DNA from 3 places in the Neobacillus sp. S1115 genome. Region 1 is predicted to be linked to each of the others. Evidence: riboswitches for the same ligand, from Rfam matches in the RefSeq annotation. Region 1 holds a riboswitch; each other region holds the start of a gene.

Evidence for each region. A riboswitch is a leader RNA that binds a small molecule or an ion and turns the genes downstream of it on or off. The one in region 1 is predicted to bind lysine.
Region 2: another riboswitch for lysine. It lies ahead of ACZ5B7_RS23780 (aspartate kinase); the one in region 1 lies ahead of ACZ5B7_RS20440 (amino acid permease).
Region 3: another riboswitch for lysine. It lies ahead of ACZ5B7_RS26225 (ABC transporter substrate-binding protein); the one in region 1 lies ahead of ACZ5B7_RS20440 (amino acid permease).

What each region holds. Positions count from the first base shown of each region.
Region 1 covers NZ_AP038275.1:4,215,736-4,221,543, forward strand. Annotated here, with positions in the region: gene ACZ5B7_RS20425 (DMT family transporter) at 1-537, opposite strand, end outside; gene ACZ5B7_RS20430 (PH domain-containing protein) at 758-1,372, shown strand; gene ACZ5B7_RS20435 (YitT family protein) at 1,449-2,264, opposite strand; lysine riboswitch at 2,536-2,725, shown strand; gene ACZ5B7_RS20440 (amino acid permease) at 2,827-4,308, shown strand; gene ACZ5B7_RS20445 (hypothetical protein) at 5,193-5,462, opposite strand; gene ACZ5B7_RS20450 (SHOCT-like domain-containing protein) at 5,465-5,808, opposite strand, start outside.
Region 2 covers NZ_AP038275.1:4,853,314-4,859,121, reverse strand. Annotated here, with positions in the region: gene ACZ5B7_RS23795 (electron transfer flavoprotein subunit alpha/FixB family protein) at 1-643, shown strand, start outside; gene trxA (thioredoxin) at 812-1,126, shown strand; gene uvrC (excinuclease ABC subunit UvrC) at 1,258-3,033, shown strand; lysine riboswitch at 3,100-3,277, shown strand; gene ACZ5B7_RS23780 (aspartate kinase) at 3,381-4,598, shown strand; gene ACZ5B7_RS23775 (YslB family protein) at 4,694-5,137, opposite strand; gene ACZ5B7_RS23770 (succinate dehydrogenase cytochrome b558 subunit) at 5,558-5,808, shown strand, end outside.
Region 3 covers NZ_AP038275.1:5,321,653-5,327,460, forward strand. Annotated here, with positions in the region: gene ACZ5B7_RS26210 (immune inhibitor A domain-containing protein) at 1-1,338, shown strand, start outside; gene ACZ5B7_RS26215 (TVP38/TMEM64 family protein) at 1,387-1,932, opposite strand; gene ACZ5B7_RS26220 (M20/M25/M40 family metallo-hydrolase) at 2,030-3,679, opposite strand; lysine riboswitch at 3,860-4,044, shown strand; gene ACZ5B7_RS26225 (ABC transporter substrate-binding protein) at 4,113-4,907, shown strand; gene ACZ5B7_RS26230 (amino acid ABC transporter permease) at 5,005-5,688, shown strand; gene ACZ5B7_RS26235 (amino acid ABC transporter ATP-binding protein) at 5,685-5,808, shown strand, end outside.

The DNA.
Region 1 (5,808 bases):
AAGCGGGTAAGCAAACGAAGCAATTACAACAGGCATTACTCCTAATACGATTGCCGTCACTGAAAGGGTATCGGCCTGCTCAAGCTGCATTAAAACGATTCCCAGCAGAATGATTAATGACATTGCCAGCCCTTTAAAGGGAATTTTCCCTCTCACTATAATAGGGCCGTCAATGGTCATAACCTTTTCATAAAAAAGAGGAGCTAAAAGAGAACCTGAAATAATGGTTATTTGCCAGGTTGCAGCAATTAGCCAACCGGGGGCATAGGAAGCAGAAAAACAAATCGGTGCATAAAACAAACCGAAACCAATACTACTCCACAAAATCCATTTTGCTGGTGCCGTTTTCAGCTCTTTCAAGAGCGGATTAAAATTTTTCCTACCCATTACAATAAGCAATAGAAATGGAATCATAAAGAAATATCTTAGTGATGCACTCCAAACCCAGCTTCCACCAGCAAGGTCCATTGCCCTGTTTAAAATAAATGTAAATGCAAAAAAGAAAGCGGCAAAGATGCCTAAAATGATAGGACGCATGGTTTTCCCCTTTAACTCTTGTCAGCTTTGAATAGTTCAATACTTTAAAGTATAACAGATGTCTGAATAATTTGTTAATACTGAAATTCCCTTAAAATAAAATACATATTCTAAAAATGTTGGAAATAAATTTAAAATTGTCATTCAAATAACGAAACCTCTGTTCCTCAAATTCGTACATAAGAATGGCAAATATTATAAGTAGAAAGAGGTTGACACTATGTTTGGAAAAGTGGCTGCAGATTTGTTGGGATTAAGTGATGTAGGGTCGGTGATTAAGCCTTCCGATTATGATAAAGTGGATGCCGATGATTACGTGATGCATGAGGATAATGAAAAGATTTATTTCTTAATTAAATCAAAATCTGATGAGTATTGCTTTACAAACAATGCTCTCATCCATCTTGATGGTACTAGTGCTACAAGCAAAAAGCGGATGCTTCATCGGTACAGCTATGCCACAAGTAAAATATCAGATGTTATGTTGGAAACGGCTGGTACAGTCGACCTAGACGTGGAAATCAAATTCAAAATCGGCTCTCAGCCTTTCTCCGTTGACATTCATAAAAAGTATATCGAAGAAGTCAAAGATTTATACAAGGCACTTATAAAAATTTCCGAGATTACTCATGAAAATGATATTTCCCTTCAGTTTGCCAAGCAAAGTCTCGATGTCGCTTCCACAACATTAGGGCGCGTCTCCACTTCTGACAACAATTTGGTTGTTCAATTTAAAATGTTGAATCAGGCTGCATTCCAGTGGCTCGAGGAAAGTAAAAAACAATATTGTGTCAAAGATTTTGGCTTTGTTTTTGAAAAATATATAAACAATTAAAAATACAAAGTAGTGGCCGTCACCTAAAGGGAACTAAACTCCCATGGTATTGAGACGGCCTATTTTTTTAAAAACATTAATGCGGGCTAGGCCGATGGAACAACCCCATTACTTCTATCGTTTCTGTAATATTCACAAAAGCTGTCGGATCGACTTCAGAAATAAGAGATTTTACCTCGTTTAACTCATATCTTGAAATGACCGAGATTAAAATCTTTCGGCTGCCATTTGTATATCCTCCAACCCCATCCATAATGGTGAGTCCACGGTATAAGTTGGCCACCAAATGATTTCTCATTTCTTCTCCCTTTTCTGTTATTATCATTAAAGTTAATTTGACATGGTCCGTATAAATAGCGTCAACCACTTTTCCTGTAACAAAAATCGAAACCAACGTATTGAGGGCCGCATCCCAATTGAATAAAAATCCGCTAATTACAATGACAACCGCGTTCATTCCGGAGAGTAGCACCCCGATTGGGAAGTCTTTCTTCCGGGAAACAATCATTCCGATGATATCAAATCCACCCGTTGAACCCGAGCTTCGAAATACGATTCCAACCCCTAGACCGGTCAAAGCTCCGCCAAATATTGATGAGAGGATGGTATCTTTCGCGACTGGAAATACTGGTACTAAATAAAGGCCTAAAGAAATAACGAACACTGAAAAGATTGAATTAAAGATAAATCTTTTTCCCAGCATTTTATAGCCAATGATTAAAAGGGGAAGGTTCAACAAAAGATTAGCCACTCCTGTGTTTATGGGGGTAATCATTCCTATTATCATCGAAATTCCGCTCATCCCGCTACTTAAAACCTCGTGAGGGATGAGGAAAAGATTGAATGCAGCTACAATTACAAAAGAGCCGATCATAATTCCAACCATCTGCATGAATATTTCTCCTGTCTTTCCACTATTTATTTTAAAAAAATGATAACGATTCATAGCTAGGATGTAAACTAATTAATATATTTAAAAAACAATTAATTATCTGGAAATAGCACCCAAAGAATAAGTTGAATAATTATAAAGGCATATTACATTAATATTCACCTTACAAAAAGCCCTAATCCCTCGTTTCCAATATATAATATTGACAAATTTATTAAAACGTATATACTCTAGTAATATATCATTTTTAATATTAAATCCTCATCAAAACCGATGAGGTAGAGGTCGCGGTTTTTATCAGTAAAATGGACGAGACGCAGAGATGTTTTTGACTCCGTTTGAAAGGAAAAGCTGCCGAAGTGTGTTTTTCTCTCTGGAGAAACATGCTGGGGCTGTCTCCGAACAGGAACAGAACTGTCACGTTTAGCCTTACCAGCTTTACGTGTTGAGCTATCTTTCGGAAGGTATGATGCGGGGTATATACAAATGCCGTCGAATCTGCTTCGAGGGTATTTTTTATTCCAAACTCCTTCCAATAAAAAAATTTAAAGGAGTCATAAACATGCAAACAGCGCAGGTAAGAAAAGACGAAATATACACTAGGCCCACGGGTCCAAAAAATGATAAAAATGAATTAAGACGGAGCTTAAAGTCCCGCCATCTTACGATGATTTCTCTTGGTGGAACCATCGGGACCGGATTATTTCTTGCCAGCGGCGGAGCTATCCATAGTGCGGGACCTGGCGGAGCGATTCTTTCATATCTTGTTATCGGCATTATGGTTTATTTCTTAATGCAAAGTTTAGCTGAAATGGGTGCCTACATGCCGGTTGCAGGAAGCTTTAGTACCTATGCTACGAAATTCGTGGATCCATCCCTTGGTTTTGCCCTAGGCTGGAACTATTGGTACAACTGGGCCATTACGATTGCAGCAGAACTTTCTGCTGTAACAATGATTATGAAATTTTGGTTTCCAGATTCTCCTTCACTATTGTGGAGCAGCCTCTTTTTAGTTATCATGTTCTTGTTAAATTATCTTTCTGTTAAGGGATTTGGCGAGGCGGAGTATTGGTTCTCATTAATTAAAGTTATAACTGTTGTGATCTTTATCATTGCTGGTACATTAATGATTTTTGGAATTATGGGAAATGAAGCAATCGGCTTTAAAAACTTTACAGTTGGAGATGCACCATTCCATGGCGGCTTCATGGCCATGCTTGGAATCTTTATGGCAGCTGGATTTTCCTTCCAAGGAACTGAACTTTTAGGTGTTGCAGCGGGTGAAACAGATAACCCAGAAAAATCAATCCCACGTGCAGTAAAGCAAGTTTTTTGGCGAATTCTTTTATTCTATGTGTTAGCTATTCTTGTTATCGGTCTTATTATTCCTTATACAAATGAAAACCTTGCTAATGGAGATGTTGCTGTAAGTCCATTTACGCTTGTTTTCCAAAAAGCCGGAATCGCATTTGCTGCTTCTGTCATGAATGCAGTCATTTTAACAGCTGTTTTATCAGCAGGTAATTCAGGAATGTATGCATCGACTCGGATGCTTTGGGATTTGGCACGTCAAGGAAAAGCACCGAAATTCCTTGGTAAATTGAACAAAAATGGTGTGCCAGTTAATGCTTTAATTGTAACAGCATTAGTCGGAACACTTGCTTTTCTGGCATCCCTTTTTGGCGATGGTACAGTTTATGTATGGCTTTTAAATGCTTCAGGTATGTCCGGCTTTATCGCGTGGTTAGGAATTGCGATTTGTCATTATCGCTTCCGCAGAGCTTATGTGGCACAAGGCAAAGATCTAAACTTATTGCCATATAAATCAAAGTTGTTCCCATTTGGCCCAATCTTTGCTTTTGTTGTTTGCGCCATTGTCGTAATTGGGCAAAACTATTCAGCATTTATGGGCGACCATATTGATTGGAACGGTGTATTAGTATCCTATATCGGTCTGCCATTATTCCTTATCCTTTGGTTAGGCTATAAATTCACAAAGAAAACAAAGGTAATTCCTTTGAAGAAGTGTGATTTAAATAATTAAAATAAAAGAGGCTGTCCCAAAAGTGTAACTTTTAGGGGGCAGCTCTTTTTTTATGTAAGGCTCTTTTAAATATGTCTGTTGATTTCCGCTCCAGGCGCTTCGCTTTCCGCGGGCTTGTCGGGAAGCCTCCTCGTCGCTAAAGCTCCTGCGGGGTCTCCCCTGCCCCGTACTCCCGCAGGAGTCTTCGCGCCTTCCGCTCCAATCAACAGGTTCTTCAATATGGAGCATTAACTCACAATAAATAATAAAATTAGTGGATTTCAAGGTTTAATTTATCCTTTTTATAGTAAGAAAAATGGACGCACAACTAATCCTCTTATTTTTTTAAGTCCCTCGTAAATCCATGAGGGACAAAATCAAAGGAATCTTAGAAAGAATGTTCTTCATAAGGCAAATGAAGGACTTTATCGAAGGAGTCCAATATGAAAATGTCCCTCATAGAACTGATGAAGGACAAAGTCGAAGGAATCCAAAATAGAAATGTCCTCATTAAGCTAATTAAGAACAATGATGCGGATTGAATTGAATAGACTATCCATACTGCAGCATGCCAAAAATATAAAAAGGATTGCAACACACTTTGCAAGGTTGGAAAAAGTGTTTGCAATTCTTTAGTGTGATTTGCCTCCCTGTTGATTGGAGCGGAGGGCACTCGACTCCTGCGGGAAATAGAGGTCACTGGAGACCCCGCAGGCGCAAATGCGCCGAGGAGGTTCCAGGACCTCCCCGCGGAAAGCGAGTGCCCGGAGTGGAAATCAACAGGCCTTTTAGCAGGGACAATAAATCAATAAAAATTCGAAGGTTTAGATTTTAGACAAAATAAAAAATTGCCGAGAAACATACCCTTTCTCGACAATCTAAATGGCTCCCTGGGAGCCATTTTTTTATAATATAATGGTAACTTCTGTCCCATCTTTTAATTTCGTTTCCACTAACAACAGGCCTTTATACTTGGTTAGACCATCTAATAAAGGCTTTAAATCGCTTTTTTCTATTTGTGGAAGGACGAACTTTTCCCCGCCTTTTTCAATTGATTTATTGATAAAGCCAATAAATCGTCTTGACGTGATTACCGAACTTAGAAGATTTAAGACAACATAAGGAACGGGTACATTGAAGTTTCTTTCTTTTATCTTTAAGCCCACTTTTAACATGCTTATTCAATCACCACAAACACTTTATCGCCATTTGCGGAAGTAACATCCACAATTTGGCCGTCTAGTTCGTTTTCAATCGCTTCTATTAACAAATCTACATTGATATCTTTCACATACTTTTCCGCTTGCGGAATTCTTTCGGCAATGCTGGTGCCCACCTTCAACACTGCTTTCACAAGATTAATGGGAAGATTGACATTAACATTATCACCTTCATAGGAATTAACACGGATTCTTAGCATTTTGCTGCCATATGATGAGGCTTCTTTCTTTAATTCAACAGTTGGTTCCTTCCCTTGAAGGACGTTAATTAGTTCAGTCGCTTTTTCTTTATCAAGCTTGC
Region 2 (5,808 bases), 640 kb from region 1:
ATCAGGTCTAATTTCTGATGCTACAGCTGTTGAAGTGGCTGGCGGAAACGTTGTCTTCACAAGACCAATCTATTCTGGTAAAGCATTCGAAAAGAAAATTGTGACTGACGGTTTAATCTTTGCAACCGTTCGACCAAATAACATTGCTCCACTTGAAAAAGATGAGTCAAGAAGCGGCGAAGTTTCTTCCCTTTCTGTAGAAATCAAAGACCTTCGCGCCATCGTTAAAGAGGTAGTTAGAAAAGCTACTGAAGGTGTAGACCTGAGCGAAGCAAAAGTCGTTATTTCCGGCGGACGCGGCGTGAAGAGCGCAGAAGGCTTTGCACCTCTAAAAGAATTGGCTGCTGTATTAGGCGGAGCAATAGGAGCTTCCCGCGGTGCGTGTGACGCTGAATACTGCGATTACTCCCTGCAAATCGGGCAAACTGGTAAGGTTGTAACTCCAGACCTATACATTGCCTGCGGTATTTCCGGCGCTATCCAGCATCTTGCGGGTATGTCCAACTCTAAAGTTATTGTAGCCATTAACAAAGATCCCGAAGCAAACATCTTCAAAGTGGCAGACTACGGTATCGTTGGTGACTTGTTCGAAGTTGTTCCACTTTTAACGGAAGAGTTTAAAAAACTTAAAGTTCATTCATAATAAATAATGGGGGCGAGCGGGATGTTCCGCTCGCCTTTATCATGAGTTTGCATAGAATACTTACTAGGCAAAAAGGGAAAATTACCTGCGAAACAGATTATTAGCGTGATTTTCCAAACGATGTTATACTTTCGTTAGATTTAAGTATTAATTAGGGAGGCAATGAAAATGGCTATTGCACACGTAACAGATCAAAACTTTGCGGCTGAAACAGGTTCAGGTCTTGTTCTTGTAGATTTCTGGGCACCATGGTGCGGACCTTGCAAAATGATTGCGCCAGTTTTAGAAGAGCTTGATTCTGAAATGGGAGATAAAGTAAAAATTACGAAACTTGACGTGGATGAAAATCCACAGACAGCTTCAAATTTTGGAGTAATGAGCATTCCAACTTTACTAGTGTTGAAAAACGGTGAAGTTGTTGATAAAACTGTCGGCTTCCAACCAAAAGAAGCTTTAGCTGGCTTACTTCAAAAGCATCTATAAGCCCTCAATTAAAATAACCTTAACCGGTACATCGGTTAAGGTTTTCTTTTTTCTAAAGACTCCCTCTTTAATTTACTGGCAGATTGATTTAAAATTTGAAGAGAAACTCTAAGTGGAGAGGAGCGGCCGGAATGAATGAAACCATTAAACAAAAGTTAACACTGCTGCCGGACCAGCCCGGCTGCTACTTGATGAAGGATCGTCAAGGATCAATTATCTACGTTGGTAAGGCGAAGGTATTAAAGAACCGTGTCCGGTCTTATTTTACCGGTTCACATGATGGGAAAACCCTTCGCTTAGTAAACGAGATTGAAGACTTTGAGTATATCGTGACCTCATCCAATATCGAAGCACTTCTGCTTGAATTAAATTTAATAAAAAAATATGACCCGAAATATAATGTTATGCTTAGGGATGATAAGACTTATCCATTTATTAAGCTGACTGCGGAAAGACACCCAAAGCTAATTATTACAAGAAAAGTAAAAAAGGATAAAGGTAAGTATTTTGGGCCATATCCCAACGTAGGGGCGGCCAACGAAACAAAGAAACTGCTTGACCGGATTTACCCGCTCCGCAAATGTTCTACGCTTCCTGACCGAGTTTGCCTCTATTATCACTTGGGGCAGTGCCTGGCGCCTTGCGTAAATGAGGTATCTGAAGAACAGTATAAACAAATGACCGATGAAATTACCCGCTTTTTAAATGGCGGTTATAAGGAAATAAAAAAGGACCTGACAGAAAAAATGCAGGCTGCCGCGGAAGAGCTTGATTTTGAAAGAGCAAAGGAATTCCGTGACAAAATCATTCATATTGAAACGATCATGGAAAAACAAAAGATCACGATGACTGATTTTACTGACCGTGATGTATTCGGCTATGCCGTTGATAAAGGCTGGATGTGTGTTCAAGTATTTTTTGTGCGGCAAGGGAAGCTGATTGAACGAGACGTTTCGATGTTCCCTATCTATAATGAGCCGGAAGAAGAAATCCTTACCTTCCTCGGCCAATTTTATCAAAAGACGAACCATTTTAAACCGAAGGAAATTCTCATCCAGGACGATGTGGATTTGCAGATGGCTGAGCAGTTATTGGAAGTAAAAGTCATTAAGCCGCAGCGGGGCCAGAAAAAGGACCTTGTCAAAATGGCAATTAAAAATGCGAAAATCGCCTTGAATGAAAAGTTCTCTCTTATTGAAAAAGATGAGGAAAGAACGATCAAAGCCGTTGAAAATCTCGGAGAAATGCTTGGCATTTATACTCCCCACCGGATAGAAGCCTTTGATAACTCTAACATTCAAGGAACAGACCCAGTTTCAGCGATGATTGTTTTTACAGATGGCAAAGCAAACAAGCGGGAATACCGGAAATATAAAATTAAGTCTGTTGAAGGCCCGGATGATTATGAATCGATGAGAGAGGTAACGAGGCGAAGATACTCGAGGGCTCTAAAGGAAGAGCTTCCACTGCCTGACTTGATCATCATTGACGGTGGAAAGGGACATGTGGAAGCTGTCCGCGATGTACTAGAAAATGAATTGGGGCTGGACATTCCTCTTGCTGGACTGGTCAAGGATGAGAAGCACCGCACATCACAGCTTATGTATGGGAATCCATTAGAAATTGTAGCGCTTGCCCGGAATAGCCAGGAATTTTATTTACTCCAGCGAATCCAGGATGAAGTTCACCGCTTTGCGATTACCTTCCACCGGCAGACACGCGGTAAAACTGCATTCCAATCCTTACTTGACGACATTCCTGGGATTGGCGAAAAACGGAAGAAGCAGCTATTAAAGGAATTTGGCTCCGTTAAGAAAATGAAAGAGGCAACTCTTGAGGAATTTAGAGGGATTGGAATTCCCCAAAATGTGGCAGAAGAATTAATAAAAAAACTTCAGTCACAATAATTGTCACTCTAATATTACTATGCTATAATGAATAAAAATTTAATAGACTATCACTTTTATAAGTAAAGTGAAGGTAGAGGTGCGAGCTTCAAGAGTAAAGGCCTGGAGAAGGATGAGCTTCAACGATAGGCTTTGAAAGGGAATGTTCGCCGAAGTAGGGAAACTCTCATTATTTTCTCCGCTGGTTCGTCATTGAAAAAATGCCGGATTGTCAAGACCGTTGTCTTGGAGCGCTATCTTTCATTGTCTACTAACGCGAAAATGTTAATTTTGTGTTTTCAAAGCAATGGGATATGCTCCCATTGCTTTTTATTTTTTTACAAGAATGACTGAGAGAAGGGGAAGACATGGGTTTAATAGTACAGAAATTTGGCGGGACCTCCGTTGGCAGCATTGAAAAAATTCTAAATGTCGCAGAATGTGTGCGGGGGGAAAAGGAACGTGGAAACCAAGTAGTGGTCGTTGTTTCGGCGATGGGAAAATCGACGGACCAGCTTGTTAATATGGCAAAGGAAATATCCGAGCAGCCGAATAAGCGGGAAATGGATATGCTGCTCTCAACAGGTGAGCAAGTAACGATCGCATTGCTTTCAATGGCCTTAAACCAAAAAGGGCTGGAGGCTGTTTCCTTTACAGGCTGGCAGGCTGGAATTATGACAGAGCCTGTTCACGGCAATGCAAGGATTTCGAAAATAAACACTGATGCTGTTCAAAACCAGCTTGATGCTGGAAAAGTCGTCATTGTGGCCGGATTCCAAGGGGTTACTGAAGACGGGGAAATCACTACGCTCGGACGCGGGGGTTCCGATACAACTGCCGTTGCGTTGGCGGCTGCGTTAAATGCGGATAAATGTGATATTTATACCGATGTAACCGGGGTATTTACAACGGATCCCCGTTATGTCAAGAATGCTCGGAAATTATTATCAGTATCGTATGATGAAATGCTTGAACTGGCCAATCTGGGTGCGGGAGTTCTACATCCAAGAGCGGTCGAGTTTGCAAAAAATTATAATGTAAGGCTTGAGGTCCGCTCTAGCATGGAAAAGGTTGAAGGAACTGTAATTGAGGGGGAAGCAACGATGGAACAAAATTTAGTCGTACGCGGAGTCGCGTTTGAAGATGGAATTACACGGGTTACTGTTTTAGGGCTTAGAAATTCATTAACAAGCTTATCAACTATTTTTACGACATTGGCCAAAAATCACATTAACGTGGATATTATTATTCAAAGCACAACAGAAGAGGGAGCAGCCAATCTCTCCTTTTCCATCCATACCGATGATTGGATCCCAACCTTAAATGTGCTCGAAAACAATAAAGAAACACTTGCCTATGACCAGCTTGATGCTGAGAATAAACTGGCAAAGGTATCAATTGTTGGATCCGGAATGATTTCTAATCCTGGTGTGGCTGCGAAAATGTTTGAGGTTCTTGCGAACAGCAATATTCCTGTAAAGATGGTCAGCACCTCAGAAATCAAAGTATCGGCTGTAGTAGAAGAAAAAAATATGCTGAATGCAGTAGAAGCCCTGCACGAGGCATTTGAACTTGGGCAAAATTAAATGAAAACTCGCCGATTGGCGAGTCCGGCTGGAAGGTTCATGAGGCGTAGTTGAATTTATGCGTTAAGAAAAGGGGGGCTTTGCCCCCCTTTCTTTTAGTCTTTATCCCATTTGACTGTGAAGCAAACTTTGTTCGATTTTTTGACCGGGTGTTCGAAGGTTTCCGCAATAGCCCCTTTTTGGACTTCGATTTGCTGAGCAAGGAAGCCTGCTTCAAGTTGAAAGAAGTTTTCCGCTTTTGATTTAACACGCGATACAATCATTGGACTTGCCAACTCGAGTTCCAGCTCATTTTTTGCTTCCTTCTTAATTTCTAACTCACCCCATGAAGCTTTTGCAAAAAAATCTATCAGGCTTTCGTAGCTTTCCAAAGGATATTTTCGAGCGAGACGTTTCCCTGCCCAGTAAAGAATTTCAGGAGTGTCCTTGCCGAAAATCTCAGGGAGAAGAACTTCTCTAATTAATTCATAGCCAAATATAGAGACTGTCCTTGGTTCAGGCGTTTGTAGATCTTGGTCCATTACTGCACTATCTTTCATTTACTTCCCCTCTTTCTATCATTCTATTATATACAAATCGAGTTCTGTTTCAGTACAGTTTTCTAATAATGTAAAGAAGTCGCAAAGAAATTTATTATTTTACAATATATGTTCTTATTTCTTATCATAATTATCGTTTCCGATATAGGAAAAAAATTCTCCCGTAAGATGTTGGTAATTACAAGCAAAAATAAAGCGCTTACAAAATGATAACATGCTGAAATTCATATCTATCATAATATCAATATATTATAAAAATTTTAGTTTTCAACGCTTTTTTATGTATCCGTTTCCTTGACGCTCTATGATGTTGGGAGTAAAATGGACATGTCACATAATTGTCACAGTGATGCTAGGTTATATTAATGAAGGAAGTTAAAACTTAACATCATTTTTTAAAATTTAAAAGGGGGTAAATCAATGGCGGGGAATCGCGAATTTTTCAATCGGAGACTGCACTCGTTGCTTGGGGTTATCCCAATCGGGGTATTCATTGTTCAGCACCTGATTGTCAACCACTTTGCAACAGAAGGAGTGGAATCCTTCAACAAGGCAGCAAATTTCATGGGGACACTTCCGTTCCGTATTGTCCTTGAAACAGTAGTAATTTATTTACCTTTGCTATTCCATGCAATCTATGGTCTGTACATTGCATTTACAGCAAAAAACAA
Region 3 (5,808 bases), 1.1 Mb from region 1:
ATCGAGCCTGAAGACGGCGCTGCCGGAGTATTCGCCCATGAATTCGGCCATGACTTAGGTCTTCCAGATGAGTACGACACGGTATATAGTGGTGCAGGGGAAGCTATTGCTTACTGGTCAATCATGGCGAGCGGCAGCTGGGCAGGAGACATTCCGGGTACTGAACCTTCTGGCTTTAGTCCGTTCGCTAAAGAAATGCTTCAGAACTTACACGGTGGTAACTGGTTAACCGGAACCACACTTAAGGCTGATTCCATCACAAAAGAAGGTACTTCGGTTCTCCTTGATGAAGGTGTAACAAAAGGTACCAATAATGACGCTGTTAGAATTGATTTACCTAATAAGGTAACTGCCCTAAACTCGCCAAAAGAAGGAAATTATGAATATTATGGCGGCAAAGGTGATGAAGTTGACCATAAGATGGTAACTTCAGTTGATTTAAAGGGCACTACGAAAGCTACCCTGGATTTCGATGCCTGGTACAATATTGAAAAAGATTGGGATTACGCGATGGTTCAGGTATCAACCGACGGTGGAAATACGTGGAAGTCACTATCTTCCGATCGAACTAGCACAACCCTTGACCCTAACGGCTATCCAGCAATTAAAGAAAACCTTCCGGGCTATACCGGCTCAAGTAATGGCTGGGTGCATGAAACTATTGATTTGAGCGAATATGCTGGACAGGAAATTAAACTGCAATTCCGCTCAATGACTGACTGGGCCACTAATTTAGACGGCTTCTTCGTTGATAATGTAAAAGTGACGGCTGACGGCCAGGAAGTATTTGCTGATGGTGCTGAAGGTGACCTGCAGTTTACATTGGATGGCTTCGCGAAACATGATGGAAAATTTACTTCCAATCACTATTATTTATTGGAGTGGCGCTCCCATAACGGCGTCGATGCTGGATTAGCCCACCTTCGCCGCGGTGCAAGCTTAATGAGCTATGACACTGGTTTGGTTGTCTGGTATGTCGACGAATCTCAGGATAACAACTGGACTGGCGTACACCCTGGAGATGGCTTCCTTGGTGTCATAGATGCTGACCAACACGCTTTGTCTTGGAGTGATAAAACTATCAGCTCCTCTCGTTACCAATTACATGACGCCGCATTTGGTCTAAGCAAAACAGAAAAAATGTTCTTGAATTACCCAGGGCAATTTACGTTAACTGACAACTTCACCCAGCGCAACCCACTTTTTGATGACAAGGCTGACTACAGCAACCCTGGCCTCGTCGATGCCGGCCGTAATGTTCCAAACTACGGATTAAAATTCCGTGTAGTTGGGGAAAGCGCTGATGGCACAGTTGGAAAGGTATTAATCTTTAAATAAGAAAACAAACAAGGGTATCCTGCACTTTATTCGCAGGGACCCTTGTTCTTATTTTTGAAACCTTTTTATTAAAATAACTACCATGAAAATTGAACATAACCCTAAAATAATTTTCCCTTGCAAACTCCAATCCAAAACCTGCTTCACGGAGTACGCCTCTATTAATAGGGCAGGAATTTTCCCCGACGTGCTAGCGATGGAAAAATTAATAATCCCAACCTTGCTTCCAGCGCTAACAAGCGTCACCATTCCAGAAGGGATGAACGGAAAAATCCTAAGTGCGAATATCAGACAAAATGCTTCCATATCTTGCGTATTTTGCAATCTATCTAAAAATTTATTTTTTATCGCAATCTTGTTTTTTACCCTATTGATACCTTTTCTATATAAATAAAAACTAATTATGGCTCCAAAGGCCTCACCAAGAATCGAAATTAATAGACCTTGGTCAAATCCGAAGAAAGTGATGTTGGCCGCAGTTAGAAAAACGCTCGGAACAACCCCTAGGAAACTAATGATGATATTCAACAAGATACTTAGCCATATTGCAAATGTGCCGCTGTTTTCAAACCAAGCTAATATGTGCGCCTCCATCTGTTCCTCCAATCATATCGTTCCTTATAACATTCTTCCATTTTATAATTTACCGGCAAAAAAATATAGGGCGCCCCTTTTAGGACACCCAGTTTCATTATTTTAATAAATTTCGGATGACAAGATTGGTCAGATTCGGCACCACTTCAAGGGAATAGGACATCTCCATTCTTTCAAGCTTTTTATGGGCATCTAGTCCATAAGGGCCAATATTGATGACCGGCACATTTAAGTCGCGGATGTCTTGGTACTCCACGTAATGCTTTGTTCCCCAGCCAGGATTATTATTGGAAACAGCCTCTATTCCTTCTTCGTCATCACTTAGAGCTACAAAGCTCATATCTGAGATATACGGGAAGAAATTCCGCGTTACGATTGGATGTGGATAGGCTGGCTGAATCGATTCTACTGCCTGATTTAAAGCATCAATCAGGGCCTGTTCCTGTCCTGTCTTGCCGGACAACTCAATTCTTGGTGAATATAGTGATGAATAGAACAGGATAATGGCAGGGTTTTTGTCCTTCATCCAATTCCATGCCTCTTCTACGACCCTTGCCGCAAACATGCGTGTATCCAATTCCTTATGTTCCATTAAATTCTCTTTAAATTGATTCATATGCGTGATAAAGGTATCACCGTGCTCCATAACCAACTGTTGTTCCATTTCTTCATATGTGAACACTCTTGGCTGCCAAGGATGTTTGAAATATGGTTCGCCGCTTAAGCTGCTAAACTGCTTATATCTTTCATTAAAAGCATTCAAGGCATTTTCAAATGCAATCCGAGCCTGCTCTTTTAATTTTACCAGTACATCCTTTGGAGACCAGGAATGGATGAAGAAATTGTAGTATACATAGGCAGACAACGCGGTCTGAACGGTATAAGACGGTTTCAGGTCTGTTTGTTTTAAAGAAACAGGGGGAACCGTGATTTCACCTAAGGCCTCATTGCAAAGCTCGGGATTGTAATCAATCTGCTTCGTCAGCTCCGCCGCGATAAAGTTAGGATCAAGCCCTTCAAAGCAAGAGCCAACATGCGTTTCTGCACCAGTAATAAAAAAGGATGGCAGAAGCTTGCCTACTGTCCCCATATAGATATAGCGATTTTCATCTCCTGCAAAGCGCGGGGAGACGAAATCGGAATTGATCGCCGCAGCATAGTCAAAACCATGCTCCTGCTTCCAGCTTTTCAGAACCTTTAAGGCAGATAAAACTCCGTGAGAGCTGTCCTCTTCATCACATTCTGCCAAAAAGACGATATTTCCATCAAGCTCTTCCGGATGGTCAGAATAGTATTTTAATAGATAGAGATGGCTGGCCACTCCGCTTTTCATATCAAGTACGCCTCTCCCAAACAGCCAGTCACCCGATTCTAAATGTTCTTTCGCTGAAGCCGGCAGTTCCTCCCTCTTTAACGCAGCCATTAGTTGATCCGGAAAACACGCATGTTCTTTTAGATGATTAAAATCATCAATTCCAACCGTGTCCATATGTCCCATCAAAATGACTGTACGGCGGCTATTCCCTTTTGTACCTTTGACAAATGCCAATACATTATATCTTTCATGTTCATCTTGTATGGTTTGAGACATCGTCATGTGAGAAGGATTTTTTGAAAAATAAGGAAAAGCAGAAATAAATTTATATAAATATTGGGCAATTGTTTTTTCACCCTTTGTATTCACAATACTTTCGATATTCACGAGCTGGTTCGTGAATGCCAATACATCCTCACGGCATTGCAGCATCATTCTGACCCCTTTTTTATAAGATTAGTATTGTAGAAAAATGTATACCAATTAACAAATTTTCGTCAAGTCTTTTCAAATGGGGAAATATTCTAGTGAATTTATACTTGATTATGTATAAATATTTACTTATACTAATTATTGCGAAAAGAATATTAATTCCTCATCTTTAAGCTTTTGAGATGAGGTAGAGGTCGCGGTTTATATAAGTATCCTATTGGAGATTCAGTGAAATCTATGAAAATAGGAAAAAGGATAAATCGCCGAAGCATCTGAAATCACTGTTTTCAGAGGGCTGGGGCTGCACTCGAAATGGGGCAGAACTGTCACAATTCCTTTAAGAATTGTGGAGAACTATCTAATTCAAAGCTTTTAATGAGGGTGTCAGGCACCGTCACATGGACGGTGCTTTTTATATTAAAAAGGGGGAAGCATCATGAGAAAACTTATGATATTAGTAGTTTCTGCATTACTGGTGATTTTAGCAGCATGCGGTTCGAAAGACACAGCTAAAACAAACCAGGCAAAGGGTGAAGATTTAGGTCTAATTAAACAGGGTACACTGTCGTTTGCGATGAGCGGGCAATATCCGCCATTAAACTTTAAGAAAGATGACAAATTAACTGGTTTTGACGTAGAGATTGGAAATGAGATTGCTAAAAGAATTGGTGTAAAAGCAAATCCTGTGACTAATCAATGGGAAACGATCATCCAAGGTTTAAAAGCTAAAAAATACGATGCGATTATCGGAAGTATGACAGCAACACCTGAACGTGATAAGCAAGTAGACTTCACAAACCCATATTATTTATCCGGCGCCCAAATCTTTGTGGCTGAGAACAACAGTAATATTACTTCAAAAGATGATTTAAAGGGAAAAACAATCGGTGTAATCCAGGCTAGCACTTGGAAAGATATGGCCCTGGAACTATCCGATCAAGTAAAAGGATATCCATCTGATGTTAACGCTCTTCAAGACTTAGCAATTGGCCGTTTAGATGCCGTTATTACTGATAAAATCGTCGGTTTGAATGCGAAAAACGAAAAAGGTTTAAAAATAAAGCCGATTGGCAACCTGCTAAATGAGGACCGCGTTAGTGTTGCGGTTGCAGAAGGTAACAAAGAGCTTGCTGATAAAATCAACAAAGCCATTGACGACATGCAGAAGGATGGCACTTACGAAAAAATCAGCAAAAAATGGTTCAACGAAAACTTACTTGAAAAGTAAGCACCCGCACATCTTTAAGACGCAAAATAGGAAAATTGGATAACGTAAGCTCCATGCTTGGGGCTTACGTTTTTTCAAAGGAGGTTGAAATGAAATCATGACTTTTTGGCAAAACATTATCGGCATCCTGAATGAGCATGGTATGGCCTTCTTGAAAGCCTCATGGATGACGATTTCCATTACAATTATTTCTCTGCTATTTGCATTAATCATTGGAATCATCTTTGCCAGTTTTAAAATCTCTTCTATCAAATTTCTTAATTGGATTTCTGATATTTATATTGGGCTTATCCGCGGGACTCCGTTAATCGTTCAAATTATGTTCCTATATTATGGAATCGCGAATTTTCTAACCCTTGACAGCTTTACTGCCGGGGCGCTTGCGTTAAGCATTCATACCGGTGCGTATATAGCGGAAATTTTCAGGGGGGCTGTCCAATCGATTGACCGCGGGCAAATGGAAGCTGCAAGATCGCTAGGGATGTCCTACCCGCTTGCAATGCGCAGAATTATTTTTCCACAGGCCTTCAAACGAGCCATCCCGCCGCTAGGGAATCAGTTCATTATCAGCTTAAAAGATTCTTCCCTGGTTGCCTATATTTCTGTAACAGACTTATTTAACACTGCCCTTACCGTCCAAGGGGAAAACTATATGCCATTTGAAACCTACTTTGTTGTCGGACTTTATTATTTGATTATCGTGTTAATTTTCACGTGGTTCACAAACCGATTGGAGAAAAGGTTGGATGTCAGTAGACCGAAGGAGGCAGCAGCCGCATGATTGAAATTAAAAATCTATCAAAATCTTTCGGGGAACTACAAGTTTTAAAAAATATTGATTTACACGTAAAAGAAAAAGAGGTTGTTGTCCTAATCGGTGCGAGTGGTTCAGGGAAAAGTA